2 regions of the Kineococcus auxinigenes genome follow, and region 1 is predicted to be linked to the other one. Evidence: predicted binding sites of a transcription regulator. Region 1 holds the regulator's gene; the other holds the start of a gene.

What was found. The regulator LexA, encoded in region 1, represses DNA repair genes until DNA is damaged. The targets are predictions, from matches to a motif close to TCGAACANNTGTTCGA.
Region 2: a site for LexA is predicted at 1,900-1,915, ahead of ACRYR9_RS08260 (glycoside hydrolase family 127 protein). Genes of this name have one in related genera too.

The regions. Positions count from the first base shown of each region.
Region 1 covers NZ_JBKBCT010000048.1:12,348-27,736, forward strand. The annotation lists gene ACRYR9_RS13575 (aspartate/glutamate racemase family protein) at 38-706, shown strand; gene lexA (transcriptional repressor LexA) at 747-1,469, opposite strand; gene ACRYR9_RS13585 (LysM peptidoglycan-binding domain-containing protein) at 1,715-2,155, shown strand; gene nrdR (transcriptional regulator NrdR) at 2,353-2,853, shown strand; gene ACRYR9_RS13595 (proteasome assembly chaperone family protein) at 2,933-3,838, shown strand; gene ACRYR9_RS13600 (pilus assembly protein CpaE) at 3,855-4,313, opposite strand; gene ACRYR9_RS13605 (NADP-dependent oxidoreductase) at 4,406-5,437, opposite strand; gene ACRYR9_RS13610 (TraR/DksA family transcriptional regulator) at 5,542-5,877, shown strand; gene ACRYR9_RS13615 (transglutaminase-like domain-containing protein) at 5,897-6,745, opposite strand; gene ACRYR9_RS13620 (NAD(P)-binding oxidoreductase) at 6,810-7,532, shown strand; gene serA (phosphoglycerate dehydrogenase) at 7,566-8,792, shown strand; gene ACRYR9_RS13630 (metallophosphoesterase family protein) at 8,804-9,364, shown strand; gene trmB (tRNA (guanosine(46)-N7)-methyltransferase TrmB) at 9,328-10,056, opposite strand; gene ACRYR9_RS13640 (sugar porter family MFS transporter) at 10,071-11,447, opposite strand; gene ACRYR9_RS13645 (LLM class flavin-dependent oxidoreductase) at 11,653-12,681, opposite strand; gene ACRYR9_RS13650 (GNAT family N-acetyltransferase) at 12,752-13,813, opposite strand; gene ACRYR9_RS13655 (putative bifunctional diguanylate cyclase/phosphodiesterase) at 13,810-15,389, opposite strand, start outside.
Region 2 covers NZ_JBKBCT010000021.1:1,376-16,764, forward strand. The annotation lists gene ACRYR9_RS08250 (Gfo/Idh/MocA family oxidoreductase) at 1-788, opposite strand, end outside; gene ACRYR9_RS08255 (LacI family DNA-binding transcriptional regulator) at 785-1,801, opposite strand; gene ACRYR9_RS08260 (glycoside hydrolase family 127 protein) at 1,958-3,910, shown strand; gene ACRYR9_RS08265 (ABC transporter substrate-binding protein) at 3,945-5,258, shown strand; gene ACRYR9_RS08270 (carbohydrate ABC transporter permease) at 5,255-6,211, shown strand; gene ACRYR9_RS08275 (carbohydrate ABC transporter permease) at 6,222-7,160, shown strand; gene ACRYR9_RS08280 (SigE family RNA polymerase sigma factor) at 7,327-7,827, shown strand; gene ACRYR9_RS08285 (hypothetical protein) at 7,824-8,684, shown strand; gene ACRYR9_RS08290 (amidoligase family protein) at 8,708-9,760, shown strand; gene ACRYR9_RS08295 (YciI family protein) at 9,801-10,079, shown strand; gene ACRYR9_RS08300 (ABC transporter ATP-binding protein) at 10,116-11,099, opposite strand; gene ACRYR9_RS08305 (ABC transporter permease) at 11,096-11,908, opposite strand; gene ACRYR9_RS08310 (ABC transporter permease) at 11,913-12,743, opposite strand; gene ACRYR9_RS08315 (DUF4383 domain-containing protein) at 12,885-13,388, shown strand; gene ACRYR9_RS08320 (ion channel) at 13,436-14,443, opposite strand; gene ACRYR9_RS08325 (nucleoside hydrolase) at 14,515-15,389, shown strand, end outside.

The sequences.
Region 1 (15,389 bases):
GGCTGACCCGCGGGCCCGCACCTGGCATCCTCGCCCCGTGGCCACCGTCGGCTTCCTGCACACCGCGCACGCCCACGTGCGCACCTTCCGCGACCTCCTGAACCAGCGCGACGAGACCGTCGCCGACCGGCACCTGGTGGACACCGGCCTGCTGGCGGCCGCGCGCGAGCACGGGGCCCCGAGCGTGCGCGGCGCCCTGGCCGACCGGTTGCGCCGGCTGGTCGCCGAGGGCGCCGACGTCGTCGTGAGCACGTGCTCGGAGACGGGACCGGAGGCCGAGCGCGTCGGTGAGCGGGCGGGTGTGCGGGTGCTGCGCGTGGACCGGCCCATGGCGGAGGCGGCGGTGCTCGCCGGGCGGCGCATCGCCCTGGTCAGCTCCCTGGACGAGGCGGCCGCCACGCTGCGGCCGCTGCTGCACGAGTCGGCGGCCGCGGCGGGCCGCGAGGTGCGGTTCGTCGAGGTGCGCTGCCCGGACACCTGGTCCGCCTTCGAGTCCGGTGACGTGCTGACGTACTCCGCGAGCGTCGCGGACGCCGTGCGCTGCGCGGTGCGCGCGCTGGAACCGCCGGTGGAGGTCGTCGTGATGGCTCAGGCCAGCATGGTGGGAGCGGCGCTGCTGCTGCGCGACCTGGACGTGCCGGTGCTCACCTCCCCGCGGCTGGCGGTGGAGGCGGCGGTGGAGGCGGTCGTGCCGGTCGGCCGCTAGCGCGGGTGAACGCCGGCCGACACGCGCCGCGGCACCGGTCTCAGAGGCTGCGCAGCACCGCGGTCACGCGCCCCAGCACCACGGCCTCGTCGCCGTCGATCGGGTCGTAGAGGTCGTTGCGCGGCAGCAGCTTCACGTGCCCGTCCCGGCGCTGCAGCACCTTGACGGTGGCCTCCCCGTCGATCATCGCGGCCACGACGTCGCCGTTCTCCGCGGTGGGCTGCTGGCGCACCACCACCCAGTCGCCGTCGCAGATCGCCGCGTCCACCATCGAGTCGCCGACCACGCGCAGCACGAAGTGCTCACCGGCGCCCAGCAGCTGAGCCGGCAGGGGGAAGACCTCTTCCACGAGCTGCTCGGCGAGGATGGGGCCGCCGGCGGCGATGCGGCCCACCAGGGGCACGTAGGCCACGGCGGGGCGCTCGTCGGCGGCGGTGGCGTCATCACCGGTGAGGACGCCGTGGGCGGGGCCGGGGGCCACCACCTCCAGGGTGCGCGGGCGCCTCGGGTCCTTGCGCAGGTACCCCAGGCGCTCGAGGGTCTTGACCTGGTGGGCGACGCTGCTGGGGCTGGTCAGGCCGACCGCCTGGCCGATCTCCCGCATGCTCGGCGGGTAGCCGCGGCGCTCGACCGCCTCGCGGATCGTCTCCAGGACCCTGCGCTGGCGGGCGGTCAGCCCCGCGCGGTCCAGCGGCCCGTCGGGCAGCGGGTGCACCGACGCCCCGGCCCGGCCGCGGTCGTCCCCGTCCAGCACGTCCGTCACGTCGACTCCCCGTCGTCCCCGGCCGCCGCGGGCGCGCGGCTGCGATCACGCTACCCGTGCGCGGCCGGGAGCTCAAACAGGTGTTCGAACGTGTCGGAGGCGGGTGGCACGGTGCTCCCGCACCCCGAGCGCGCCGGGCACCGGCCCGCGGCGGGGCTTGCGCGCCACCGGCACAGCGGTGGTACAACATCGACGCCGGTTCGAACACCCGTTCGAGGCGGCTCCCGAGCCGGAGGTCCTCACCCGTGAGCAGCACCGCCCTCGCCCCGGTCCCCGCCGCCCGCCGGTCGTCCGCGCCGCGCCCGGCTCCCGCCGCCCGCTGCGCCCGCGCGGTGCGGCGCACCCGTCCCACCCGCCCCGCCGCGCGGCGCGGTCCGGGGCGTCGCCCGCTGCGGCTGACCCGCCGCGGGCGGCTGAGCGCGACCTGCACGGCGGCCGGTGTGCTCGCGGGCGTGGTGCTGGCGGTGTCCGCAGCGGTGGGCGAGCCCGCCGCGGCCGGCGGCGCTCCGGGCGCCGCGCCGCACGTCGTCACGGTGCTGCCGGGGCAGACCCTGTCGCAGATCGCCGCCGAGCTGGCGCCGGGTGAGGACTGGCGGGAGGTCGCCGTCACCATCGCGGAGGTCAACGGCCTCGCCTCGCAGGCCCTCCAGGCCGGCCAGCGCCTGACCCTCCCCGAGCTGGACTGACCACGACCGGACCCCGGCCGGCCGGCGGTCGCGCCCCCGCCGGCGTCCACAGACGTCCCGCGCGGCTTGCCGCCGCCGTCACCGGCGACGTACCGTCGCCCCACGATCAGGACCCCGGGCCGCCCCCGGGTACCGCCGCGGCCACCGGGGCCGGGCGCTGCGCGGGCGGCCGGGACGCCGCGTGGGAGGAACCAGGGGTGCACTGCCCGTTCTGCCGGCACGCCGACTCGCGCGTGGTCGATTCGCGGACGACGGAGGACGGCAGCAGCATCCGCCGCCGTCGCCAGTGCCCGAACTGCTCCAAGCGCTTCACGACGCTGGAGACCGCGAGCCTGTCGGTGGTCAAGCGCTCCGGCGCCACCGAGCCGTTCAGCCGCGCCAAGATCTCCACCGGTGTCCGCAAGGCGTGCCAGGGGCGCCCGGTCAGCGAGGACGACATCGCGCTGCTGGCGCACCGCGTGGAGGAGGCCGTGCGCGCCCAGGGCGCCGCCGAGATCGACGCCCACCAGGTGGGCCTGGCCACCCTGCCGTTCCTGCGCGAGCTGGACGAGGTGGCCTACCTGCGCTTCGCGTCCGTCTACCAGGCGTTCGACTCCCTCGCCGACTTCGAGGCGGCCATCGAGCAGCTGCGCGCCGAGCGCAGCGCCGCCCTGCAGCGCTCGGCGGGCGAGCCGGCCACGGCGGCCGCCCGGGGCTGAGCGCCCCGCCACCCGCCACCCGCCCCCCGCCGCCCGTGCCCCGTCGGCACCGCCCGCCCGCGCGGGCGAGAATGGGCCCATGCTGGATCCCGGGTCGCTGTACACCCTCGAAGGCACGCCACCGGTGCTGGTCGAGCCGCACCTCGTCGTGGCGCTGTCGGGCTTCGTCGACGCCGGCAGCGGCGTGCGGCTGGCCGTGGAGCACCTGCGCGAGGTGTGCGAGCACGAGCCGGTCGCCACCTTCGACGTGGACCAGCTGCACGACTACCGCGCCCGCCGGCCGGTGATGACCTTCGCCGGGGACCGGTGGGAGGAGTACGAGGCGCCGGTGCTGCAGCTGGAGCTGCTGCGCGACGCCGAGGGGTCGGCCCTGCTGCTGCTGACCGGGCCGGAGCCGGACGTGCAGTGGGAGCGCTTCACCCGCGCCGTCTGGCAGCTCGCGGACCGGCTGGGCGTGCACCGCACGATCGTGCTCAGCGCCGCTCCCACCGCCGTGCCGCACACCCGCCCCAGCGGGGTGACCGCCAGCGCCAGCCGCCCCGAGCTGCTGGAGGGGTACCGCACCTGGGACGTGCAGGCGCGGGTGCCCGGTCACGCGTCCGCCCTGCTGCACCTGCGCGGGGCGCAGGCGGGCCGGGACGTGCTCTCCGTCCTGGCGCACGTGCCGCACTACCTGGCGGCCAACGACTACCCGGACGCGGCTGCGGTGCTGGTGCGCACGCTGGCCGGTGAGACGGGCCTGGCGCTGCCGGTGGACACCCTGCTGGAGGCGGCCTCGGCCACCCGCGTGGAGGTCGACGCGCAGGTCGAGCAGTCCCCGGAGGCCGCGGCGGTGGTGCTGGCCCTGGAGGAGCAGTACGACGCCCGCGGCGACGAGGACCGGGGCGCGGGTGCGGCGAACGCCTACCTGCCCTCCGCGGAGGAGCTGGGGGCGCAGTTCGAGCGCTTCCTGGCGGGGCAGGAGGACGACCCCGGCGCGGAGTGAGCCGGGGCGGGGGTGCTCACGTCGCGGCGGTCCTGGGGGCGGTCGTGCCGCTGCTGCCGCCGGGCGCCCCGGACAGGTGGTGCAGCAGCGCCCGTGCGTAGGCGTCCGCGGGGTCGGCGGCCTCGAACGCGTCGGCGCCGCGCTCGTCGAGCAGCAGCACCCGGTGCACGACGCCGTCGCCGACGTCCCGGCGCTCCAGGCGGGTGAACCGCTCGCCCAGCAGTTCGCGCAGCTGGTGCTCGGCGGGCAGCCAGCACGCCTCCGGCTGGTCGACGGCGTCCAACGCCCACTCGGTGGTGCCGTTGAAGCCGATGACGCGGCCGGTGGGGTGCTCGTGCACCTCGACGGTCATGTCGCTGAGGGTGAACACGTCCTCGTCCATGTCCCGGTCGGGGATGAAGAACCTGTCCCCGGAGACCGGGTGCCACTCCAGCCCGGCGGCCTTCAGCTGCAGCGCGAGATCGACGGAGATCACCGCACCAGCATGGCCCCGGGGCACCGCGAGCGCGAGGTGGCGGGGCGCCCACCTCGCGCCCGCCGGCGCACCGCCACCGGGCGCGGGGCGGCTCAGCGCTCGGAGAGGCGGACGAGCATCTTGCCGGTGTTCTCCCCGCGCAGCATGCCGACCAGGGCGCCGGGCGCCTCGTGCAGCCCCTCGCGGACGGTCTCGCGGAAGACGACGCGCCCCTGCGCCAGCCAGCCGCCGACCTCGCGCTCGAACTCGGCCCGCCGCTCGGCGTGGTCGCCGACGATGAACCCCTGCAGCCGCAGCCTCTTGCCGACCACGGAGAACAGGTTCCGCGGGCCGGCCGGGGCGTTCGCGAGCTCGCGCGGGGAGTTGTAGGCGGAGACGCTGCCGCACAGGGCGAAGCGGGCGAAGTCGTTGGCCGCGGCGATGGCGGCCTCCAGGTGGTCGCCCCCGACGTTGTCGAAGTACACGTCGACGCCGCCGGGAGCGGCCTCGGCGAGCGAGTCCAGCACCGGCCGGGCCCGGTAGTCGATGCCGGCGTCGAAGCCGAGGTCTGCGGTGAGGTGGTGGGCCTTGGCCGGGCCGCCGGCGCTGCCGACGACGCGCCCGGCGCCGCGCAGCCTCGCGAACTGCCCCACCAGGCTGCCGACGGCGCCGGCGGCGGCGGAGACGAAGACCGTGTCGCCCTCGCGCATGGCGGCCACGTCGAACAGCCCGGCCCACGCCGTGAAGCCGACCATGCCCAGCGGGCCGAGCGCCGCGGTCTCGCCCACGCCCGCGGGCAGGTCCAGCCGGCGCACCTGCGCGGCGGGCAGGACGGCGTGCGTGCGCCAGCCCAGGCCGTGCAGCACGAGGTCGCCGGGCGCGAAGCCGTCGGCGCGCGAGGACTCCACGACGCCGACGGCGGCGCCGTCCAGCGCGTGCCCCAGCCGGTACGGCGGCACGTAGCTGGGCACGTCGTCCATGCGCGGGCGCATGTAGGGGTCCACGGACATCACGAGGGTGCGCACCTGCAGCTGCCCCTCGGCGGGGGCGGGCAGCGCGACCTCGGCGAGCTCGAAGTCGTCGGGGACGGGTTCGCCCTGCGGGCGTCGGACCAGGCGGATCTCTCGGGCGTTCACACCCGTCAGCCTCTCCCCGCCGTGCCGCGCGGCGCGCGGCGGGGTAGACACGTGACCCGACGAGGGTCCCGCCACCGGTGGGACCGGCAGGCACGACGGAGGGACGGACGACGATGGACACGCAGGTCGCGCGCGAACGGCTGCTCGAGTTGCGGCGCGAGCTGCAGGAGACGATCGAGGGCGTCACCTCGCGCATGGAGGCCGGCGTCACCGCCGACCTGCCCACCGGCGGGCACGACTTCGGCGACGAGGGCGCCCACGAGCAGCAGGCGGCGGAGCAGGAGGCCTTCGTGGAGGCCGCGCGCACCCGGCTGGCCGGTGTGGAGGACGCGCTCAAGCGCATCGAGGACGGCACGTACGGCGTCTCGGTGGTCTCCGGCGAGCCGATCCCGGACGAGCGCCTGGAGGCGCGCCCGGACGCGGCCACCCTGGCGGACGAGGAGCTGTGAGCGGTGCCGGGCGCGGTCCTCAGGCCAGGACCGCGCCCGGCCCGTGGTGGTCGCCCGGCAGGTCGCCGTCGACGGCGGCCAGCACCTCCACCGCCTCCAGCCGCACCGGCCCGGACGTGGTCAGGAACGCCGTGTCGGCCGCGTCGCGACCGGTGGCGATGCGCAGCAGCGTGGCGCGCGGGGCCAGGCGGGTGGCGTCGACGACCTCCCACGCGCCGGCCGGCGCCGCCTCCACCACGACGTGGAAGTCCATGGGGAGCAGGCCCGGGGCGTAGACGGAGCACACCCGCGCCGGCACGTCCAGCGCGCGCAGCAGCGCCGCGGTGACGTGCGCGTGGTCGCGGCACACGCCCCGCCGGGCCAGCAGGGTGTCCAGGGCGCTGTCGGCGGGGCCGCTGGAGCCGGGGGCGTACTCCAGCTCGGCGTGCACCCAGGCCGCCACGGCCGCGGGCAGCTGCCCGCGCGGCACGTCGCCGAACTCGCGGGCGGCCAGGGTGCCCAGGCGGTCGGAGGGGCAGTAGCGGCTGGGTCGGGTCGCCTCCCACCGCTCCAGCTCCGCCAGCCGGTGCGGTGCGCGGTGCCCGGCGCGGGCGGTGGCGGCGTACTCCACCCGGACCGGGCCGGCGGGTGCGGTGAAGCGGTGCAGCACCGCCCCGGACGCGGCCTGCAGCGGGTGCACGGCGACCGCGCCGGCCGGGCCGTCCACGCGCAGCGTCTCGCTCAGGACCCGCACGCCCGGGCGGCGGGCGAGGGCCACGGCCAGCACGGCCTCGGAGGGCGCCTCCGCCAGCAGCCGCAGCGCCGCGCGCACCGAGGTGGTGGGTGCTGGGGCGGTGGGTCCCGCGGTGGTGGGGGTGGTCTGCGGCACGCGGCGAGTGTGCCCGAGCGGCGCGCAGGTGCGCCCCGCGGCGCAGCGCCCTAGCGTCGGTGCCGTGCACGTCGCCATCGCAGGAGCCCACGGCCAGGTCGCCCGCCACCTCACCCGCCTGCTCGCCGCCCGGGGGGACGAGGTGACGGGGCTGGTCCGCAACCCCGACCACGTCGAGGACGTCAGCGCCGACGGCGCCCGCGCGGTGGTGGTGGACCTGGAGTCCGCCGGTGCGCGGGAGGTGGCCGAGGCGGTGCGCGGCGCGGACGCGGTGGTCTTCGCCGCGGGCGCCGGGCCGGGCAGCGGCGCCGCCCGCAAGGACACCGTCGACCGGGCCGCCGCGGTGCTGCTGGCCGACGGCGCCGCGCTGGCCGGCGCGCGCGACTACCTGCTGGTGTCGTCCTTCGGCGTGGACGCCGTGCGCGGCGGCGCGGTCCCGGAGGGGGTGGACGAGGTCTTCGTCGCCTACCTGCGCGCCAAGCTGGCCGCGGAGGAGGAGCTCCTGACCCGGGCCGCGGACCCCGCCGGGCCGCGGGTCACGGTGCTGCGCCCCGGCGGCCTGACCGACGCCGAGCCCACCGGGCGGGTGCGCCTGGAGCGCTCGGTGGAGCGCGGCAGCGTGCCGCGCGCGGACGTCGCCGCCGTGTGCGCGGCGCTGCTGGAGGTGCCCGCACCGCCCGGCGGGCGGGTGCTGGAGCTGGTGGGCGGTGAGGAGCCGGTGCGGCGGGCGGTGGCGCGCGCGGCCGCCGAGGGTGGTCCGGGTGGCGCGGCGGGTGCGACAGACTAGGCGGTCCCACCGCTCCTGACCGCTGGAGGAACCGTGCCCGCCCTGCGTCCCGCCCCCCGTGCGCTGCTGCTGGAGAACATCCACGCGGACGCGCGGACCCTGCTGACCGAGGCCGGGTGGGAGGTGGAGACGGTCTCCGGCGCCCTGGGCGAGGCCGAGCTCGTCGAGCGCCTGGAGGGGATCTCCCTGCTGGGCATCCGCTCCGCCACGCACGTCACCGAGAAGGTCCTGGAGAACGCCCCGGACCTGCGGGCGATCGGCGCCTTCTGCATCGGCACCAACCAGATCGACCTGTTCGCCGCGGCCGCCCACGGGGTGGCCGTGTTCAACGCCCCGTACAGCAACACGCGCAGCGTCGTGGAGCTGGCCCTGGCGGAGATCATCGCGCTCACGCGGCGGCTGACGGTCAAGGACCGCCTGATGCACGAGGGCGTGTGGGACAAGTCCGCCACGGGCGCGCACGAGGTGCGCGGGCGCCGCCTGGGCATCGTCGGCTACGGCAACATCGGCTCGCAGCTGTCGGTGGTGGCCGAGGCGCTGGGCCTGAGCGTGTTCTTCTACGACACCGCCGACCGCCTCGCGCTGGGCAACGCGCGCCGCTGCGGCAGCCTGCACGAGGTCCTCGAGGTCGCCGACGTGGTGACCCTGCACGTGGACGGGCGCAGCAGCAACAGCGGGTTCTTCGGCGAGGCGGAGTTCGCCCGCATGCGCCCGGGGTCGATCTTCCTGAACCTCTCGCGCGGCTTCGTGGTGGACCACGTCGCGCTGCGCCGGCACGTCGAGTCCGGGCACATCGCCGGTGCGGCGGTGGACGTCTTCCCGCAGGAGCCCAAGAGCCGCGGGGAGGCGTTCGAGTCGGAGCTGCGCGGCCTGGACAACGTCATCCTCACCCCGCACGTGGGCGGCTCGACGGAGGAGGCGCAGGAGGACATCGGCCGGTTCGTCGCCGCCAAGCTGCGCGACTACGCCCTGCACGGCTCCACGACCCTGAGCGTGAACCTGCCGTCGCTGGCGACGGAGACCGCCCCGGGCACGGTGCGCCTGGCGCACCTGCACCGCAACGTGCCGGGGGTGCTGGCGGCGATCAACCGGATCCTCGCGGACGAGGGCGTGAACATCGAGGGCCAGCAGCTGTCCACCCGCGGCGACCTGGGCTACGTGGTCACCGACATCGTCGCCGCCGCCTCGCAGGACGTGGGCCGCCGGCTGCGCGAGCTGCCGGAGACGGTGCGGGTGCGCCAGCTCGGCTCGGACGACTGAGCCGCGCGCCGGTGCCCGCCGAGCAGCAGCAGCCGCAGCGGGTGCTGCTGCTGGCGGACACCCACCTGCCCCGGCGGGCGAAGGAGCTGCCGGAGCAGGTGTGGGCCGCGGTGGAGGCCGCGGACGTCGTCGTGCACGCCGGCGACTGGGTCGACGAGGCCACCGTCCTGGCGCTGCGCGAGCGCTCCCGCCGGCTGGTGGGCGTCGCCGGCAACAACGACGGCCCCGACGTGCGCCGGCACCTGGGCGAGTTCGCCGCGTTCACCTGCGGCGGGCTTCGCTTCGGGGTGGTGCACGAGACGGGCGCGGCGCCCGGCCGGGAACGGCGCTGCGACGCCCGGTGGGCGGGGGAGCTGGACGTGCTGGTCTTCGGGCACTCCCACGTGCCGTGGGACACCACGACACCGGCGGGCGTGCGGCTGCTGAACCCCGGCTCGCCGACGGACCGCCGGCGGCAGCCGGCGTGCACGTACGCGACCCTGACCGCCGCCCACGGGCGGCTGCACGACGTGCGGCTGCACGCCCTGCCTCCGCGTCAGCGGCCCGCGAGCGGATCGGGGCTGCGGGGCTGAGCGGGGGTGCCGGGTCGCCGGGCCAGCAGGTCGGTGACCACGTGCCCGCGGGCCAGGCCCCGAGCCTCGAAGCGGGTGAGCGGGCGCCAGGGCGGCCGCTCGTGCCGGACCTCCTGGAGCACCAGCCCCGGTTCGGCGTCCAGCACGGCGGCGACCTGCTGCGCGTAGGGCTCCCAGTCGGTGGCGCAGTGCAGCAGCCCGCCGGGGGCCAGCCGGTCGGCCACCAGCGCCGCGAAGGCGGCGTCGAGCAGGCGGCGCTTGTGGTGGCGGGCCTTGGGCCAGGGGTCGGGGAAGTAGACCCGCACCCCGGCCAGGCTGCCCGGGGCGATCCGTTCCCGCAGGAGCAGGCGGCCGTCGCCCTCGAGCACCCGCACGTTGCCCAGGTCCTGCTCGTGCAGGCCGGCCACCAGCGCGGCGACCCCGGGGGTGTGCACGTCGGCGGCCAGCACGCAGGTGCCGGGGTCGGCGGCGGCCATGGCCAGGGTGGTGCCGCCCGTGCCGAACCCGATCTCCAGCACGACCGGGGCCGTGGTCCCGAACAGCGCGGACAGGTCCAGGGGGCCGTCGCCGTCGGGGACGGCGAACCGGGCCCGGTGCTCCGCCAGGGCCTGCAGCCGGGTGGCGCCGGTGCGGCCGCGGCGCAGCTTGTAGGAGCGCAGCGTGTCGTCCGCGGTGTCGGGGCGGGGGGTCACCGCCCCATCATCGGTCAGCGGGCGGCGGCGCCGTCCCGGTGGGGCTCGGCGAAGTCGGCGGGCCGGAAGCGGCCGCGCGAGAGCTGCCCCTCGATCTGCTCCAGGCTGCGGCCGGTCAGCTCGGGCATCTTCCGGTACAGGAAGACGAACGCGACGACGTTGAACGCCGCGTACAGCCAGAAGGTCTGACCGGTGCCGATCGTGTCGATGAGGCTCAGCAGCGTCAGGGTGATGAGCAGGTTCGTGCCCCACAGCGAGGCCGACTGCGCCGCGGCGCCGGCCGAGCGGGTGGCCAGCGGGTAGATCTCGGAGCCGGTGAGCCAGCCCATCAGCTGGATGCCGCCCGCGGTGAAGGCCATGAACGCCACGAGCGTGGCGACGATGTACGGCACCTGCTCCCTGCCGCTGTTGCCCGTGACGAAGAAGGTGCCCAGCACCACCAGCGCCAGGGCTGCGCACGGCAGGGTCAGCAGGGTCAGCCGACGCCGGCCCACCCGGTCGATGATCGCCAGCCCGATGAGCTGGGTGATCAGGTACGTCGCACCGAGGGCGACCGAGACGCGCAGCGCCGTGCTGTCGGAGAAGCCGTTGTCGGTGAGGATCGTCGGCGAGTAGTAGACGATCATCTCGATGCCGGACAGCTGGGTGAAGATCGCCAGACCGCACCCGACGACCAGCGCCGGGCGCACCCACGCCTCCCGCAGCCCCCGCCAGCCGCGGGTGCTCGCCTCCCGCTCGGCGTGCACCAGCTCGCCGATCTCGTCCAGCTCACCCGTGACGTCGGCACCGCGGGGGCGCACGCGCTCGAGCGAGCGGTGCGCGCGCTCGACCTCCTCGGCCTTCACGAGCCAGCGCGGGCTCTCGGGAAGGCGCAGCATCAGCGCGAGCATCAGCGCCGCGGGGACCGCGGCCGCACCGATCGCCCAGCGCCAGTCGACGCTCTGGCTGGCGCCGACGATCGTGGCGGTCAGGATGCCGACGCCGATGGCGATCTGGAAGCACAGCACCAGGCGGCCGCGGTACTTCGTCGGCGCCAGCTCGGCCACGTACACCGGGGCGGTCTGGGTGGCGCCGCCGACGGCGAAGCCGAGCACCAGGCGCGCCAGCGACAGCGTGACGGGGTCCGGCGCCAGCGAGGCGCCGATCGTGCCGACCACGAACACGACCGCGACGACCAGCAGGGTGCCGCGGCGGCCGCGCCGTTCGCTCAGGCGGCTGCACACCAGCGCACCGATCACAGCACCGGCGAGGATCGAGGCCGCGATCACCTGCTCCCAGCCGTTGCCGATGGTGAACTCGTCGCTGATCTGCAGCAGGGCGCCGGAGATGATGCCGGTGTCGTAGCCGTACAGCAGCCCCGAGATCGCCGAGACCAGGGCGACGACCACCACCGCGCCGGTCAGGCCGGCGCCGTCGCCGCCCGTCGTACCGGTCCCGGTGCCGCTGCCACCGGACGGGGTCCTCCCGTGCGCTCCGGGCTCAGCCATGGTTTCCTCCGACGTCGGGGTGGGTGCGCGGGCCCGCGGCTGGACCGTCCCCAGACAAGCACCGGCCGTCACCCGCCGCCCGTCGAGCCGTCCCGCCGACCCCGCCCGCTCACCCCGGGTGCGTCCCCCACTCCCGCGCCAGCAGCTCGTGGGAGCGTTCCCGCTCGGCGTGGTCGTGCACCTGCGTCACCACCATCAGCTCGTCGGCCCCCGTGGTGCGCACCAGCTCCCGCAGGCGGCCGGCGACGTCGCCGGGGGTGCCGGCGAGCACCACGCCGGTGGCGCCGTCGGCGACGTGGCGCTCGGCGGCCGTCCACGCGTGGGCGGCGGCCTCCTCGGGGCTGGGCAGCGGACCCGGGCGGCCCAGCCGCAGGTGCGCCGCGGCCAGCTGCTGCGCGCGCAGCAGCGCCCGGGCCCGCTCGTCGTCGTCCGCGACGATCGCGCCGACGGCCAGGACGGCGTGCGGCCGGGACCGCTGCGCGCAGGGCCGGAAACCCTCCCGGTAGGTGCGCAGCACGGTGGCGGGGTCGGCGGTGCCGAAGTGCGCGGCGTAGGCGTACCCGGTGCCCAGCGCGGCCGCGGCGTGCGCACCGTGCTCGCTCGAGCCGAGCACCCACACCGGCGGCAGCGGCACGTCGGCGGGCACGGCCCGCACCCCGGCGAGCGGGTGCCCGGCGGGGAATCCGTCGGCGTGGCCGAGCAGCTGGGCGTACCGCTGCGCGAAGTCGTCGCCGCGGTGCGGTTCGCGGGTGCCGCGCAGCGCCAGGGCGGTGCGCCCGTCGGTGCCGGGGGCGCGGCCCAGCCCGAGGTCGATGCGCCCCGGGTGCAGCGCCGCCAGCACCCGGAACGTCTCGGCCACCTTCAGGGGCGCGTGGTTCGGCAGCATGATCCCCCCGGCTCCGACGCGCAGGGTGGTGGTCGCGCCGGCCACGGCGGCGATGAGCACCTCGGGCGCCGAGCTCGCGACGGAGGGGACGTTGTGGTGCTCGGCCAGCCAGTACCGGTGGTAGCCGAACCGCTCGGCCGCGCGGGCCAGCTGGAGCGTGCGGCGCAGGGCGGCCGACGCCGGAGTCCCCGAGGGCACGGGGGACAGGTCCAGCACGGACAGCGGCACGTCGGGGGGCGTCTCGGGCGGCACGAACGGGCAACGGCGGCGGTGCGGCGCCCGTTCCACCGGCCGGTACCGGCCCGGGCGCACGCGCGCCGCGTCAGACCCGGCGCACCGCCACGCGGGCCCGGGCGGCGTCCGCCGCCAGCAGCGTCTCGGGCGCGACCCCGGTCATCCAGTCCAGGAACCGCACCCCGTCGGTGCGCAGCGCCCGGTCCAGCACGCAGAACTCCAGCAGCCGACCCGGCGCGTAGCGCGCGAAGCGGGTGCGGAAGCACCCCTCCAGCACGCCGTACGCGTCGCCGTCGCGCACCCCGAGGACGTACGCGGCGAGCTCGTCGTCCAGGTGCAGCGTGGCGACCTCCAGCGACCCGGCCGCCGACAGCGCGCGCAGGCGCGCCAGCCACGCGGCCCGCCCGGTGGGGTCGTCCAGCGCGCACGGCAGGCCGTGGGCGTCGTCGCGGTCCCGGTGGGTGCTCTCCAGGTCGGGCAGCGCGACCTCCAGGTCCGCCGGGTCGGACGTGAAGCGCAGCCGGGGCACCACGCCGTCGGTGGTGAGGCGGTTGCGGGACTTGCGCAGCGTCTTGCGGGTCCCGTGGCTGAGCAGCGCCACGGGTTCACCGGCGTCGGGGCGGTGCAGCACGGGCACGGGGGCCAGCGGGTGCACGCGGGCGCCGGCGCCCGCGGCCAGGGCGCGGGTGGTGACGTCGTCGGGCAGGTCCTCCAGGTCCAGGAGGGTGCCGCGGGCGACGGCACCGGCGGCCAGCGCCCGGCCCAGCTCGACCGCCTCGGCCGCACCCGCGGCGGCGACACCGGCGAGGTACCCGCCGCCGCCGGAGGCCAGCGCGGTGCGGCGGGCGCCCGGGGCGGCGGGGGAGGGCCCGTCCACCAGGACCGCCGCGGCGCGCAGGTGCCCGGCGGCGTCGCGCACCGTCACGGCCCACGGCGCGGCGGCCGGCTGCACCGCCAGGCGGGCGCGCCACCACGGCAGCCGCGCCGTCAGCGGTTGCCCCGTGGCGAGGGCGAGCTCCTCCACCTCGGGCAGGGCGGCGGCCACGCCCGCCGCCCCCTCCACCCGTCCGGTCGCGCCGGCGGGTGCGCTCGTGCGCCGATCGGGCAGCACCCCGGTGGACGGGGCCGGGACGTGCGCGAGGACGCTCACCCCGCCACCCCCGTGCCGGACGCGGCCGCCGCGACGGTGGCCGAGCGGTGCCGGGAGAGCCAGGCGTCCAGCTCCACGGCGGGCAGGGCCTTGCTGTAGTACCAGCCCTGCACGACGTCGCACCCGGCGTCGGCCAGCTCCCGGCACGTCGCCTCGTCCTCGACGCCCTCGGCGACCAGCCGGAGCCCCAGCGAGTGCGCCAGCATGATCGTGGAGCGCACGATCGCGAGGGCCTTGGGGTCCGAGGCCAGGTCGGTGACGAAGGACCTGTCCAGCTTCAGGTCGTCCACGGGCAGCTGGCGCAGGTACGCCAGCGAGGAGTACCCGGTGCCGTAGTCGTCGACGGCGACCCGCACGCCGCGGCGGCGCAGGCCGTCGAGGATGACCTCGGCGCGCTCGCGGTCGGCCATGAGGAAGTCCTCGGTGATCTCGATCTCCAGCAGGTGCGCCGGCACCCCCCGTTCGGCCAGCAGGTGCTGGACGCGGTCGGGCAGGCGCGGGTCCGCCAGGGAGGACGCGGACAGGTTCACGGCCACCGCCAGCGGGCGACCCGCCCGGTGCCAGTCGCGGGCCTGGTCCAGGGCCTGCTCCAGGACGGCGGTGGTCATCTCCTCCATGAGCCCGGCGCCCTCGACGATCGACAGGAACGCGTCGGGGAACAGCAGCCCCCGCGTCGGGTGGTGCCAGCGCACGAGCGCCTCGACGCTGCCCACGGCGCCCGTGGCGGTGTCCACCTTGGGCTGGTAGTGCAGCGTGAGGGTGCGCTGCTCGACGGCTTCCCGCAGCAGCTCGGCCGTGGCCAGCCGGTCGCCGGAGGCGAACTCGTCGGCGTCCACGTCGTAGGTGAACGTGCCCAGCCCGCGGCTCTTGGCGCGGTACATCGCCACGTCCGCCCGGCGCAGCAGCGCGGAGGCGTCCAGCGACCGCGCGGGCAGCACGGCGATGCCGATGCTGGCCCGCACCCGCACCTGCAGGCCCTCCACCGGGAACGGCGCCCGCAGCACCTCGTGCACCCCCGCCGCGACGAGCTCGGCCGCGGTGCCGCCGGCAGCGAGCAGCAGCGCGAACTCGTCACCCCCCAGCCGCACCACCTCGCGGGTGCCGTTGTCCCGCCCGAACCGCGCCAGCCGCTCGCCCACGGCGCGCAGCAGCTCGTCGCCGGCGTGGTGGCCGAGGCTGTCGTTGACCTCCTTGAACCGGTCGAGGTCCAGCAGGACCAGGCCGACCGGGGCGGTGCCGCGCGTGCGGGCCACGTCCTCCACCGCGCGGTACAGGGCGCGGCGGTTGCCCAGGTGCGTCACCTCGTCGGTGAGCGCCAGTTCACGGCTCTCGGCGAGGTTGGCGACCTCGCGGAAGGTCAGCAGCAGGCGGCCGAGCGCGGCCGTCACGGTGGCCGCGGCCAGGCCGATCGCCACGGGGTGCAGGTGCAGCACGTGGTCGCTCACGAGCACGGCCAGCGCCAGCGCCGTGGACAGCAGCGGGATCGCCAGGACCGCCCAGCGGGGGATCCGGAACCCGGCCCGCCCGTCGGGCCAACCCGGCGCCAGGCCCATGAGCACCACGCCCAGGACCCACA
Region 2 (15,389 bases), on a different contig from region 1:
TCGTCCACCAGCCGCACCACCCGGTCGTCGGTGATCTCACCGGAACTGCCGCGCACCACCAGTCGCCGGGTGCGCAGCGGGTTGCGCGTCTGCGTCTCGGTGAAGTCGTACAGGCCGCCGCGCCCGTCGCCGGCGTCGAGGACCGCCACGGTGGAGGCGGTCGGGCGGGCGGTGGTGTCGCCGGTCCAGCCGCGGCGGTCCACGGGGTTCACCAGCGCGGCGGTGCGCGTCACCGCGCTCACGCGCAGCGGCTCGGCGCCCAGGCCGGTGAACGCCCGGATCAGCGCGACCGCGTGGTGCAGCTGCGTGGAGGAGACCTGCACGTCGCCCACGGCCCCGATCAGGCCGCGGCGCACCACCTCCAGGCGGGCGGCGTTGCCCGGGTTGAGCGGGTACTGCTCGGCCACCTGCACCCGCCCGCTCGCGCCGACCTGCTCCCACAGCCGCCGCAGCGCGGGCACGTCCGCGCCGGGCGGGGTCTCGGCGAGCACCGCGGCCCCCGCGGCCACCAGGTCCGGCACGAGCACCGCACCGGCCGAGGGGGGTGCGGTGCTGACGACGAACTCCGGGTCCGTGGCCAGCAGTTCCGCGGTGCCGGCCACGACCGGCGGCCCGGAGCGCCGGGTCACCTCCCCGGCGGCGCCGGGGTCGCGGGAGAGCACCGCGGTGATGCGCAGGTGCCGCGGCAGCCGGGCCGCCACCCGCAGGAACATGCCCGCGCGGTAGCCGGTTCCGACCAGCGCGAAGCGCGCGGGCCCGCCCGGCCCGGCGCGGCCCGGGGCGTTCACACCCCCACAGTGGAGGCCCGCACCACCAGGCGCGTGGGCATCGTCGTGGTGCCCGCGACCCGGTTGCCGGCGACGGCGTCCAGCAGCAGTTCCCCCGCCCGGCGGCCCATCGCCTCCAGCCCCAGCGCGACGGTCGTCAGCGGCGGGCGAGAGGCCAGGGCGATGACGTCCCAGTCGTCGAAACCCACGACGGCGACGTCCTCGGGCACGCGCCGCCCGGCGTCGCGCAGCCCGTCGCACACCCCGCGGGCGATCTGGTCGCTGCCGCAGGTGACGGCGTCCACCTCCGGGTGCCGGCGCAGCAGCAGCTCCGCCGCCAGGCGGCCCCAGCGCTCGCTCCAGTCCCCGTGCAGCGGCTCGCCGAGCAGGTGCCCGCCGGCCTCGGCGACGGCGGCGTCGCGGCGCACCACCGCGGCGTGGTGGTCGGCCGGTCCGGTCACGTGCGCCACCCGCCGGCGGCCGAGGTCCAGCACGTGCCGCACGGCGGCGGCGGCCCCACCGGCCTGGTCGACGACCAGGCTGGTGTCGGCCGGGTCCTGCGAGGGGGTGAAGGCGTACACGACCGGCACGTGGCCGGGGGTGGCGACCGGCGGGCGCGGTTCGGTGCGCCGGCCGGTCACGATGATGCCGTCGACGCGGCGGGCCAGCAGGGTGCGCAGGTAGTGCTGCTCGCGCAGCGGGTCGTCGCGGCTGTCGCACAGCAGCACGACCATCTCCCCGGCGCCCAGGGTGTTCTCCGCGCCCAGCATCACCGGGATGGAGAAGCGGCCGAAGCTGTCGGTGGTGATCAGGCCCACCGTGTAGCTGCGCCCGGAGGACAGCCCGCGCCCCAGGGAGTCGGGGGTGAAGCCGAGCTGCTCGGCGGCGCGCCGCACCCGCTCGCGGGTCTCCGCGCGCAGCTGCCCGGTGCCGTTCAGCGCCTTGGAGGCCGTGCCGGGGGAGACGCCGGCGAGGGCGGCGACGTCCACGATCCGCGGCGGGGTGTTCACCGCCGGAACGCTCGTTTCCGTCATGCCGCGCCTCCTGTTCCTCGACGGGCGACGTCCTCGGCCCGGGGACCCACGACTGTACCTCCCTTGACGCTGACTGCCTGGGGTCGTAGCGTGCGCCGCAGAAAACGTGTTCCTTCGTTTCCCCAGGAAGCGGCGGACCGACTCGACGGAGAGCTGATGACCACGACCGCGCCCGCCCCCAGCACCACGACCCCGGCGCCCGTCGCCCCGGCCGCGCCCACCGCGGACGCCGCTGTCGCGCTGCACCCGGTCCCTTCCGGCCGCGCCCGCATCACCGGCGGGTTCTGGCACGAGCGCCAGGACGCCAACCGCCGCCAGGCGATCCGCACCGGCTACGAGAAGCTCGAGACCGCCGGGAACCTGCAGAACCTGCGCATCGCGGCGGGCACCGCCACCGGCGAGGTGCGCGGGCCGATCTTCATGGACTCCGACGTCTACAAGTGGCTCGAGGCCGCCGGGTGGGAGTACGGGCGCGAGCCCGACGAGGAGGTCCTCGGCTGGATCCGCGAGATCACCGGGATCGTCGCCGCCGCCCAGGCCGAGGACGGGTACCTCGACTCCGTGCAGCAGGTCCGCGGGAACGGCGCGCGCTACGTCGACCTGCCCTGGAGCCACGAGCACTACTGCGCCGGGCACCTCTTCCAGGCCGCCGTCGCCATCCACCGCACCACCGGTGAGACCGGCCTGCTCGACGTCGCCGTCAAGCTCGCCGACCACCTCGTCGCCACCTTCGGCCCGGGGAAGACGGAAGAGGTCGACGGGCACCCCGTGGTCGAGATGGGCCTGGTGGAGCTGTACCGGGAGACCGGGAACCGCGCCTACCTGGACCTGGCGCAGTGGTTCGTCGACGCGCGCGGACACGGCATCATCGAGCAGCACGGCAAGGAGCCCACCTACTTCTCCGACCGCGTGCCGGTGCGCGAGGCCGACACCGTGGAGGGGCACTCGGTGCGCGCGGTGTACCTGACGGCCGGTGCCGCCGACGTCGCCGCCGAGACCGGCGACGCCGAGCTGCTGGCTGCGCTGACCCGGCAGTGGGAGGGCATGACCTCCACCAAGACGTACGTGACCGGCGGCATCGGGGCGCGCTGGGACTTCGAGCAGTTCGGCGACCACTACGAGCTCGGCCCGGACCGCGCCTACGCCGAGAGCTGCGCCGCCATCGGCAGCGTGCAGTGGTCCTGGCGGATGCTGCTGGCCACCGGCGAGACCCGCTACGCCGACCTCGTCGAGCGCACCCTCTACAACGCGTTCCTGCCCGGCGTCTCGCTGGCCGGCACCGAGTACTTCTACGTCAACCCGCTGCAGATGCGCGCCGGCGCCCACACCGACGAGGAGCGCAGCGCCGCGCACGGCCGCCGCCCGTGGTTCGACTGCGCCTGCTGCCCGCCGAACATCATGCGCACCCTGTCCAGCCTGGACGCCTACGTGGCGACCACCACCGGCGACGGCGTCCAGCTGCACCAGTTCGCCACCGGCACCGTGCGCGCCGACGTGGCGGGCGGCGTGGAGCTGGCCGTCAGCACCGACTACCCCTGGGACGGCACCGTCCGCGTGGAGGTCCGCGAGCCCGGCGAGGGCGAGTGGGAGCTCGCGCTGCGCGTGCCCGGCTGGGCCGAGGGCGCCACCGCCACCGTCGCCGGCGAGGGCGTGGAGGCCACCGCGGGCGAGTACCTGCGCGTGCGCCGCGGGTGGTCCGCCGGGGACGTCGTGGAGCTCGTGCTGCCGATGGGCGTGCGCGTCGTCGAGGCCGACCCGCGCGTGGACGCCGTGCGCGGCGCCGTCGCCGTCGAGCGCGGCCCGCTCGTGTACTGCGTGGAGCAGCCCGACCTGCCCGCCGACCTCGTCGCGGACGACGTCCGGGTGCGCGTGGCGGAACTGCGCGGCGCCCGCGCCGAGCACCGCCCCGACCTGCTCGGTGGCGTTTCCGTGCTGCAGCTGCCGGTGCACCGCGCCCTCGGTGCGGCCAGCGGACCGCTGTACCGGCCGGCCGGTGACGAGGCGCCCGAGCAGGCCGCCCCCGAGACCGTGGAGGTCCCGGCGATCCCCTACTACGCCTGGGCCAACCGCGAGGTCGGGCCCATGCGCGTCTGGCTGCCGCGGGCCTGAACCGGCCCGCCCACCTGAGAGACCGAGGAGAGCGATGGTGCTTCCCCGCAGGAACGTCCTGGGCCTGGGAGGGCTGGCGGCGCTGAGCGCGCTGCTGCCCTCCTGCGCCTCCACCCTTCCCGAACCCGACGTCACCGCCGCCGGGTTCGGGCAGGACGCCACCGGCACCGTCCGGCTGTGGTGCCGGGCGGCCACCGTCGGCGGCGTCCGCCAGACCGTCGACGCCTTCAACGCCTCCCAGGACCGGGTGCGGGTGGAGGTGACGCCCGTCCTGGACGGTCAGTACGTCACCAAGCTCGCCACCGCGATCCGCGGCGGCAACGTCCCGGACATCGTCGACATCGACGACATCAACTCGATGCTCTTCATCTACCGGGACACCTTCACCGACCTCACCCCCCTGGTGGAGCAGCTCGACTTCGCAGACCGGCTCAACCCCGGCCAGCTGGGGCTGGCCACCCGGGACGGCCGGCACTACGGGGTCCCGTACATCGCCGACAACTCCGCGCTCTTCTACAACACCGAGCTGCTGGAGCGCGCCGGCGTGGACGTCGAGACCGCCACCGCGGACCTGGACGGCATGCTCACCGCCGCCCGCGCGGTGGGGGAGCTGGGCGACGGCTCGTACGGGCTGTCCATCGACGGCAACGCCGCGGGCATCCTGGGGTTCGTCGTCCAGCCCCACGTGTGGGCCGCCGGTGAGCGGAACATCGTCGGCGAGGTCGGCGATCAGCAGGGCGACATCGTCGGCAACGACGCCGTCCGGCGCACCTTCGAGTTCTACCGGACGCTGTGGGAGGAGGGCCTGATGCCGCAGGCCAACTTCTCCGGGGACGGCGCCCGCTGGGGCGCGCCCTTCACCGAGGGGAACGTGGCGCTGTTCCCCGCGAACTACTCGGTCGCCGTCCTCGGTGCCGACCCGCAGATGCAGGCCAAGACGGGCGTGAAGCTGCTGCCGGGCCCCGACGGCGGGAGGGCGACGTTCGCCGGCGGCGACAACCTGTGCATCCCGCGGGGGGCGTCCAACGCCTCGGGTGCGTGGCAGTTCGCCCGGTTCGCCCTGGACCTGCCGCAGCAGACCAACCTCCCGGCCGGCGGGTTCATCCCCGTCCGCTCGGACGCGGCGACGGAGGAGTACCGCCAGACGTACCCCCTGGCCGTGGCACCCCTGGAGCAGATCGAGGAGGCGTACGCACCCGTGACACTCGCCTACAACCTGCTGTTCAACCAGCAGGACTCGCCCTGGATCGCCGCCTTCCGGCAGGCCGTCTTCGACGGGGACGTCGACGGCGCCCTGGTCACCGGCCAGGAGGGCTTCGACCGCATCCTCGAGCAGGCGCAGCTGTGAGCGCCGTCGCGGACCGCACCGCGTCGCGCCCGCCCCGTCCCGCCCGGGGCGGGCGTCCCGCCGGCAGGGGCGGCAGCAGCGGCAACTCCCTCACCCACCCCACCCGCACCGGTGTGCTGCTGGTGCTGCCGGCGCTGGCGTTCGTCGTCGTCTTCGTGCTGGTGCCGCTGGTCTTCGCGGTCTATATGTCGCTGACCAACTGGCCGCTCATCGGCTCCTACGACTTCATCGGCTTCGGCAACTACGCCGGGGTCGCCCAGGACCCGGTGTTCTGGAAGTCGGTCGGGTACACCGTCCTGTACACGGCGATCGTCACGCTGCCCATCCTCCTGGTCGGCTACGTCCTGGCCGTGCTGGTGCGTTCCAACCGCCGCGGCTCCACCCTGTTCCGGACGGTCTTCTTCCTGCCCTACGTCATCGGCCTGACCACCCTGAGCTTCCTGCTCGTCCTGGAGGCCCAGCCCAGCTCAGGTGCGGTGAACATCGTGCTGGAGGGGCTCGGCATCACCGACGGCACGACCGCCTGGCTGGCCGACGGCCCGCTGGCCACCGGCCTGATCTGCGTGATGATCATCTGGGCGGTCTCGGGGCTGACGATGGTGCTGCTCATGGGCGGCATGCAGGGCATCCCGCGCGAGGTGTACGAGTCCGCGGAGATGGACGGCGCGAGCTGGTGGCAGCGCGAGCGCAGCATCACCGTCCCGATGCTCCGCAAGACGATCGCGATGAGCCTGGTCATCTCCGTCATCGGCTCGCTGCTGGCGTTCACCCAGTTCTACGTCCTCACCCGCGGCGGGCCGGGGACGGACACCCAGACCGTGGTCATGTACATCTACCAGCGGGGTTTCGTGCAGCTGCAGCTCGGTGCCGCCTCCGCGCTGTCGGTCGTCCTCGTTCTCGTCATCGGCCTGGTCACCGCCGCCCAGTTCCGCCTGCTGCGTGAGAAGGACTGAGGGAGCCGTCGTGTCCACCACCATGCCCACCAACCTCGCCACCGCACCGGCGAGCGCCCCGCAGCGCCGCACCCGGACCCGCCCCTCGGCGGGCCCGGACCGCGCCCGGGCGGAGAGCCGCACCAAGGTCACCCTGTACGCCGTCGGCGGGGTCCTGGCGGCGCTGGTCTTCCTCGTCCCGCTGGTGTGGTCCGTGCTGCGGTCCTTCCAGCCCAACGACGCCATCGTCTCCACCACGCCCACCTGGGCGCAGCTGACCTCCTTCACGGGGGAGAACTTCCGGGCCCTGTTCAACGGCGACGCCGACATCCTGCGCTCCGTCGGCAACAGCCTCGTGGTCTCGATCGCCACGGCGCTGCTGACGGCCTTCCTGGCCACCCTCGCCGGCTACGGTTTCGGACGGTTCGGCTTCCGCGGCCGCAACGTCCTGTTCGGCCTGGTCGTGGTGACGATGATGGTGCCCTTCCAGGCGATCATCACGCCGCTGTACCTGCAGATGAACGCCATGGGCCTGACCGACTCCCGGCTCGGTCTGGTGCTCTTCTACTCCACCGTCAACCTGCCGTTCGGCGTGTTCGTCATGCGCAACGCCTTCGAGTCCATCCCCGCGGAGATCGAGGACTCCGCGCACGTGGACGGCGCCGGCACGGTGCGCACGCTGACCTCCGTGTTGCGGCCGATGCTGGTGCCGGGCATCGCCACCAGCGCCCTGTACGCCTTCCTGGCCTCGTGGACGGAGTTCCTGGGGGCGCTGACGTTCCTCACCGACGACCGCAAGTACACCCTGCCGCTGTCGCTGGTGAACCTGCAGTCCGGTGCCTACGGGGCCGTCAACTTCGGCTACCTCGTCGCGGGAGCGGTCGTGGCGATGATCCCCTGCGTGATCCTCTACGTCGCCCTGCAGCGCTTCTACGTCGCCGGCCTGGCCTCCGGCGCCGTCAAGGGCTGACCCCCACCCCCTCCACCCCCGCAGCCCCCTCCAGCCACCCCCACCCGCGGTGGTCTTGCACGGTTGAGCGTTCACCCGTGCAAGATCACCGCGGGTTCGTTCGTGGGTGGGGCAACCCGGTGGGGGTCTGCGGCGTCTGAGGGGGTAGTCGTCGCGAGGAGGGGCCGTGGAAGGGTCGTTCGAGGAGTTCGTCGCCGCGGGCGGCGGCAGGCTCCTGCGGACCGCGCTGCTGCTCACCGGTGACCGCGCCGCCGCCGAGGACCTGGTGCAGGACGTCCTGGAGCGCGCGTACGTGCGCTGGCGCTCCATCGAGGACCCGCACGCCTACACCCGCACGGCGATGACGCGCGCCGTCACCGACCGGTGGCGGCGGGTGGCGCGGCGCCCGCGGGAGGTGGAGCTGCAGGACTGGCACGGGCGTGCCGTCCCCGACGGCGCCGCGGACCGCGCCGTGCGCGCGGACGTGGTGGACCGCTTGCGGAGGCTGCCGCCGCGGCAGCGGGCCGTCATCGTGCTGCGCTACTTCGAGGACTGGTCCGAGGAGCGCATCGCGGAGGAGCTGGACGTCTCGCGCGGGACCGTCAAGAGCCAGGCCTCCAAGGGCCTGGCCCGGCTGCGCGAGCTCATGGGTGCGGACGAGGACGAGGGGGCGATGAGCCGGTGGTGAACGAGGTCGAGGAACGGCTGCGGCGCGAGATGGCGGCCGCGGTGCAGGACGTGGAGGCTCCGGCGTGGCTGCCGGCCGCGGCGCGCCGGGGAGGGCGGCGCCGCGCGAACCGGCGGCGCGCGCTGCTGGCGGCCCCCGCCGCGGCGGCGGCCGTGGGCGCCGTCGGCGTCGCTTCGTGGGGCGGCTGGTCCCGGCCGGGGGAGACGTCGGTGGTCTCGCCGGCGGCCTCGGGCGCGCCGGCGGTGCAGCCCGACGTGCGGACCAGCGCGGGTCCGGCCGGCGGGCAGGAGGCCCTGCAGGAGGCGGCGCGCGCCGCGGTGGAGCAGGCCAGGGCCCTGGAGGCCTACTTCGCGGCCGGGTACGACTACGACGACGCCGTGGCGCTGGGCCGGTCGTGGAACGTCGAGCCCGGTGAGGCCAAGGCCACCGCCGGCGCGGACCTGCTCGCGGGCCGTCCGGTGCCGCTGGAGCCCACCGGCGAGCCGTACGTCGCCGCACCGGCGGACGAGGAGCTCGTGGCGTACTTCGGCGCCGGGTACGGCTACGCCGACGCCGTGGAGCTGGGGCGGCTGTGGAACGTCGAACCCGCGGAGGCCAAGACGACCGCGGGGGCGCACCTGCTGGCCGGCGAGGAGCTGCCGTTCGAGCCCGTCGAGCAGCCCGTCGAGCAGATCGCCACCGAGCCGGCCGTGCCGGCCGACGACCGGGCCCCGCAGCGCGACGCGTTCTTCGCGGCCGGCTACACGTACGACGACGCCGTGGAACTGGGGGCGGTGTGGAACGTGGACGCCTGGGAGGCGAAGGCGCTGGCCGGGGAACGCCTGCTGGCCGGTGAGACGCTGCCGGTGCAGCCCTGAGCACCCTGGACGACGAGCTGCTCCTGCGCCGGCGCACCGGCGTGGAGGTGGAGCTGCTCGCACCGCGCGGGTCCAGCCGCCGGCACCTCGCCGGCGAGCTGGCCCGCCGGTGCGGCGGCGCGGTGCGCCCGGTGTTCCACGCGGACAGCGAGACGTCGGCGACGGCGGGCGTCGCGAGGTTCTGGCACCTGACGCCGGGGTTCGAGGTCCTGGGGGCCGACGGTGCGCTGCTGTGCCGCCTCGTGGACGACACCACGATCGTGCAGGACCTGGACCCCTCGGCCGCACCGGCCCCGGGCTGGTACCGGGTGCTCACCGACGACGCGCGCCTGCTGCGCCTGGTCGCCGCGCGCACCGACCCGGCGGAGGGGATCGGGTCGGTGCTGGAACCGGTGGCGGAACTGTTCGGCACCCGGGTCACCGCCGTGGGAGCGGTGTTCCGCGTGGACGACGGCGCGGGGGCCAGCGTGGCGATGGCGGCGCCGCTGCCGGGGGAGCGTGAACGGCCCTGCGAGGTCATCACCCCACCCCTGGTGACCGACCACCTCGCCGCGCTGGAGGCGCTGCTGGCGCCGGCGCGCGAGCTGGGTTTCACCGTCCCCGCCGAGGCGGCGGTGCACCTGCACCTGGACGCGGCACCGTTCCTCGACGTCGCCGCCTTCTGCGGCCTGCTGCGGCTGTTCGGCCCGTGGCGCGAGGGCCTGCGCGTGCTGCTGGGCACCAACCCGGCGTGCCGGCGCCTGGGCCCGCTGCCGCCGGGGCTGGTGGCGCTGGCGGAGCGGGAGTGGACCGGGTGGGAGGAGCTGCGGGCCGCCGCGGCGGCCACGGGCGACTCGAAGTTCCGCGACGTCAACCTCACCCACGTGCTGGGCACGCACCCCGGGCCGCCGACCCTGGAGGTGCGGGTGCTGCCGGGGTGCGCCGACGGCCCCGGGATCGTCGGGCGCGCCGCCCTCGTGGAGGCGCTGCTGGAGCGGTTCTGCTCCGGTGAGCCCTTGCCGGCTCCCCCCGGGAACGCCACCGCGGCCGCGGACGCGCTGCGCACCCTCGCCGGGCACGTGCCGGCGCGGCGGTAGCGTCCTGGGCGACAACCGCCGCCGCAGGAGGAGAACCCCCGTGCCGTACTTCGTCGCCACCTACGCCTACACGCCCGACACCGCCGCCCGCGACGAGGTCCGCCCCGTGCACCGCGAGTGGCTCGCCGGTCTGGGTGAGCGCCTGGTGCTGTCCGGGCCCACCGACGCCGACGGTGCCGTGCTGGTGTTCGAGGCGCCCGACGCGGCCGCCGTGGAGGCGCTGCTGGACGAGGACCCCTTCACCACCGGGGGGATCGTGGCCGAGCGCCGCGTCGTCGGCTGGAACCCGATCCTGGGGCGCCTCGCCGGCTCCCTCTGACCGCTCCACCCCGACCGGCCCGCGCAGGACCCGGCGTCAGCGGCGCGCGGAGGCGTACAGCTGCCGCACGACGTCGGCGACGTCGGGTTCCTCCACGGACAGGTCCCGCACGTCGGCCAGCCGCGACACCCCGGCCAGGACCTGCGCGGCCGTGGTGGTGGTGGGGTCGAACGCCAGGCGCTGGCGCAGCCCCTCGGCCTCCACCGCCACCAGGTCCGCGCCGGGCACGCGCAGCGGCGGGACGGGTTCGCGCAGGTCCACCACGAGGACGCGGCGGGCGCCCACGCGCCGCGCCAGGCCGGGCAGGTCCCCGTCGTAGGCCAGGCGACCGGAGTCCACCACCAGGACGCGGTCGCACAGCCGCTGCACGTCGCCCATGTCGTGGGTGGTCAGCAGCAGCGTGGTGCCGTGCGTCTCGCGCTCGCTGCGCAGGAAGCGCCGCAGCCGCTCGCTGGACAGGACGTCCAGGCCGATGGTGGGTTCGTCCAGCAGCAGCAGTTCGGGGGAGTGCAGCAGCGCCGCGGCGACCTCCCCGCGCATGCGCTGCCCCAGGGACAGCTGCCGCACCGGGGTGGCCAGGAACGCGGCGAGGTCGAGGCGCTCGACGAGGTCGTCCAGGCGTGCGCGGCGGCGCTCGCGCGGCAGCCCGTGGATCGCGGCGAGCAGGCGGAACGACTCCGCCAGCGGCAGGTCCCACCACAGCTGGCTGCGCTGGCCGAAGACCACCCCGATGCGGCGGGCGAGGTCGCGGCGCTGCGCGGCCGGGTCCATCCCGCAGGTGCGCACGGTCCCCGAGGTGGGAACGAGGATCCCGGTGAGCAGCTTCACCGTGGTGGACTTCCCGGCGCCGTTGGCGCCGATGAACCCGACCGACTCGCCGCGCTCCACCCGCACGGACAGCCCGTCCACGGCGCGCACGACGTGCCGCCGCCGGCGCAGGCGCCCCGCGCGCACCCGCAGGACGTACTCGCGCACCAGGTCGCGCACCTCCAGGGCCGGGCCGTCCACGAGCCCGCTCACGAGCCGGCTCCCGTGTACCGGCGCACCCCGGCGCGCCACAGCAGCAGCGCCACCGCCCACGCCGGCGCGGCCGCCAGCGGGGTGCACCAGCCCAGCCAGGACGGCAGCCCGGCGGGCCCGGGCTGACCGGTCAGCGCGAGCACCGGCAGGTACGCCACGAAGCTCGCCGGCACCAGGTAGGTGAACGCCCACCGCAGCGGTCCCGGGTACAGGGACGCGGGGTGCTGGGCGGCGTTCGCGCCGCCGTAGGTGAAGGCGTTCGCGGCCTCGCGGCCCTCCAGGAGCCAGAACTGCAGCGCGCCGGCGGCGACGAACAGGGCCGAGAACACCGCGGTGCCGCCCAGCACCGAGGAGAGCAGCAACCAGGCCGCGCCGGCGGAGGGCTCCACGCCCACCCTGGGCAGCGCGACCACCAGGACGACCAGCCCCACGGCTGCGCGACCCAGCCGCCGCAGCGACACCTCCGAGGTGGCCAGCTGCGCCAGCAGCGGCAGCGGGCGCAGCAGGAACGCGTCCAGGGTGCCCTCGCGCACGTGCCGGGGCAGCTCGTCGACGTGCCCGACGAGCAGGTCGGCGAGCGCGAACGCGAGGTTCGCCAGCGCGAACACCAGCGCGGCCCGCCACACGTCCAGCCCGCCGAGGGAGTCCACTCGGGAGAACACCACGTACAAGGTGGCGAACTCGCTGACGCCCACGCCGACGTTCGCCAGCACGTCCGCCGCGAAGGACGTGCGGTACGTCAGCTGGGCCCGCACCCGGGAGGCCAGGACCGCCCGGTACGCCGTGAGCGCCACCCGGTGATCAGCCACGTCCTCAGCCACCCTGCACCACCAGCCGCCGCGAACCGGCGGCCAGCAGGACCCGCCCGAGCAGGACGAGCCCCGCCAGCCACGCCAGCTGCACGGCCACGACGCCCAGCGCCGCCGGCCCGGTGACCACGCCGGTGAACACGTCCGCGGGTGCCTGGAGCACCGAGGGGAACGGGGTGGCCGCCGCCAGGGCCGCCAGCCACGGCGGGAACCACGCCACGGGCACCGCCAACCCGGTCAGGACGGTCGCGCACACCGTGTACAGCAGCAGGATCCCGCGCACGTCCACCAGCCAGAACGCGGTGAGGCCCACGGCCCAGCGCAGCGCGAAGGAGATCGACACCCCCAGCACCAGGGACAGCAGGCCCAGCAGGTGGCCGCCGGGTTCGCCCGGCAGCGCCAGGCCGGTGCTCAGGGCCCCGACGAGCAGCGGCGGCAGGCCGCGCGGCAGCAGCTGGAACGCGGCGCGCCCCAGGTCCTCCGCCCAGGCGGCCAGCTGCGGGTCCACCGGCCGGGCCAGGTCCACCGCGATGTCGCCGGTGCGCACCCGCCGCGCCAGGTGGTCGTCGGCGAAGACCGACAGGGGGGCGAGCAGGGCCTGGCTGACCCACGCGAACGTCGCGGCCTGCGCGATGCCGTACCCGGCGACGGAACCGCCCGCTGCGGCGACGGTCCCGGTCAGCACGGCGGCCTTGATCGCACCGAACACGGTGTTCGCCAGCGCCCCGGCCGCCGTGGCGGCCCGGTAGGCGGAGTAGCGGCGGAAACCGGCGACCACCAGGACGGGGTAGGCCAGGACGGGGGAGGCCAGGACGGAAGAGGCGGTCGCCGGCACGGTCGCCGACCCTACCGGCGACCGGCCGCCGCGACGGGGGGTTCCGGCGCCGCTCGCCTTGCCGTCCCGGCCGCGGTGCCTACCGTGGGAGGGGACGGCTCGAACGCCCGGGCCGGCCCGCCCACGCCCTGGGGGTCCTCCGTGAGCAGCACCCGCACGTCGACGTCGTCCCGGCTGTCCGTCCACCGCTCGCCCGTCTCGCTGACCTCGCTCCTGGTCGGGATCGCCTTCCTGCTCGTGGGGGTGATGGGTTTCATCCCGGGGATCACCACCGACTACGGGCAGCTGAGCTGGGCCGGGCCCGACTCCCACGCGCACCTGCTGGGCGTCTTCCAGGTGTCCGTCCTGCACAACGTCCTGCACCTGCTCTTCGGCGTGCTCGGGGTGGTCCTGGCCCGCTGGTCGGACGCCGCGAAGGCGTACCTGCTCGTCGGTGGCGCCGCCTACCTGGGCCTGTGGGTGTACGGCCTCGTCGTCGCCCAGGACGCGCAGGCGAACTTCGTGCCGCTGAACACCGCCGACGACTGGCTGCACCTGGGCCTGGGGGCCGGCATGGTCCTGTTCGGGCTGCTCATGCCGCGCCGCACGTCCACGGGCACGGCGCAGACGTACGCCGGGGGCACCGCCGGTGGCGACGTGCAGTGAGCGGCCGCTGAACCGGCCCCGACGCAGCGGGTCGGCGGCCCGCTGCGTCACCCGGTCTGCGGCCAGGTCCAGCCGCTGTTCTCGACCACCCGGCGCAACCCGGCGCGCCGGTCGCCCTGCGCACGGACCGCCCGCTCGAAGGTGCCGCCGTCGGTGAGGGGGACACCCGCCTCCGCGAGCGCGGTCAGCGCGGGGGCGGGCGGTGCGTCGGGGGTGGGCACCAGGGCCGACGTGGCGGCGACGGTCCGCGCGTAGCCGCTGACGGCCTCCCGCACCGGCGCCACGGTGCTGTCGTCGGGGCGGGCGTCCGCGGCGACAGCGGCGCTGAGGATCAGCGCGGCCTCGTCCAGGGTCGCGACGGCCAGCGATGCCGCTGCCCCGGCCCTGCCGGTGTGGCAGTAGTGCAGCACCGGGTAGGCCAGGTGCTGCTCGGCCACCTGGGCCACCTCGCTGCTGAGGTTCACGAGGTGCTGGGTGAATGCGGAGCTGAACCGCCCACCGCTCCAGCCGCGCGCCACCACTTCCTGGGGGTGCGCGCCCAGGGCGAAGACGTGCACCGCCAGGGCCCGGGCGGCGACGACGGCCTGAACCACCGAGAGCAGGTACGTGACGGCGAGGGTGATCAGCAGGAAACCGGTGAAGCCGGCGACCGCGGCGAGCAACCGCCACCCCGGCTGGTTCGCGGTGTAGTCGCCCACGCCGAGGGTGGCGGTGGAGAAGCCGGCGAAGTAGACGGTGTCGAGCATCCCCGCGGCCCGGCCGGTCGTGGAGTTCACGACCGCGCCGCTGCCGAGGAACAGCAGCGACCACCCCGCCCACAGCAGCAGGACCCACGTCGACGCCGTCACCGTCAGCATCAGCACCCCGGAGAACCGCAGCGGCGTGCCCTCCCGGCCCCGGGGGTGGCGCCACAGCACGGCCCGCCACAGCGCTCCCGTGACCCGCCTCGTCAGCGGCCCGGCCCCGGTGCTCACGGACAACGTGGTCACCAGGGCGTCGACGAGGACGAGGACGACGAGCACGGTCCCCGTGATGATCTCCACTGCTGTCAGCACCGGTCCATGGTGCCGTCCGCCGGCGGTGGGCTACGGTCGCGGGGACCAGCACCGGGACGACGGGAGGCGCCGTGGCCACGACCCGGAGGACCACCACGACCGTTCGCCTGGTGGTGGACACCGACGCCAAGAACGAGGCGGACGACCAGTACGCGGTCGTCCACGCGCTGCTGTCCGAGACGCTGGACGTGCGCGGGATCGTGCCGGCCCACTTCGGCACCGGCCGCTCGGCGACGAGCACGGCGGACAGCCGCGCCGAGGTGGACCTGCTGCTGGAACTGCTCGGGCGCTCCGGTTCGGTCCGGGTCGCGGACGGCGCCCCGGTCGCGCTGCCGGACGAGCGCACCCCCGTGGACAGTCCCGGTGCCCGCCTGATCGTGCAGGAGGCGCTGGCCGACGACGACCGCCCCCTGTTCGTGGCGTTCCTGGGCCCGCTGACCGACATGGCCTCGGCGCTGCTGCTGGAGCCGCGGATCGCCGAGCGCGACCTGACGGTCGTCTGGATCGGCGGGCCGTCCTACGACGGGGTCTGGGACGGGCCGAAGCCGGAGTTCAACCTCAGCAACGACGTGCACGCCGCGAACGTCGTGTTCGGCAGCGGCGTCGAGCTGTGGCAGGTGCCGCGCTCGGTGTACACGCGCGTCGGCGTCGGGTACGCGGAGCTGGAGGAGCGGGTGGCCCCGTGCGGCCGCGTCGGCCGCTACCTCGTGGACCAGCTCGTCGCGTGGAACGACGAGCACCACCCCCGGGCCATCGAGCACCGCTCCCTGGGGGACTCGCCCGCCATCGGGGCGGTGCTGAACCCGCAGGGAGCGGTGTGGCGGCGGCGGGTGGCGCCCCGGTTCACCGAGGAGTGCACGATGACCGGGGGCGCCGACCCGGAGCGCACGCTCCTGGTGTGCGAGGAGTTCGACACCCGTTACCTGCTGGAGGACTTCTTCGCCAA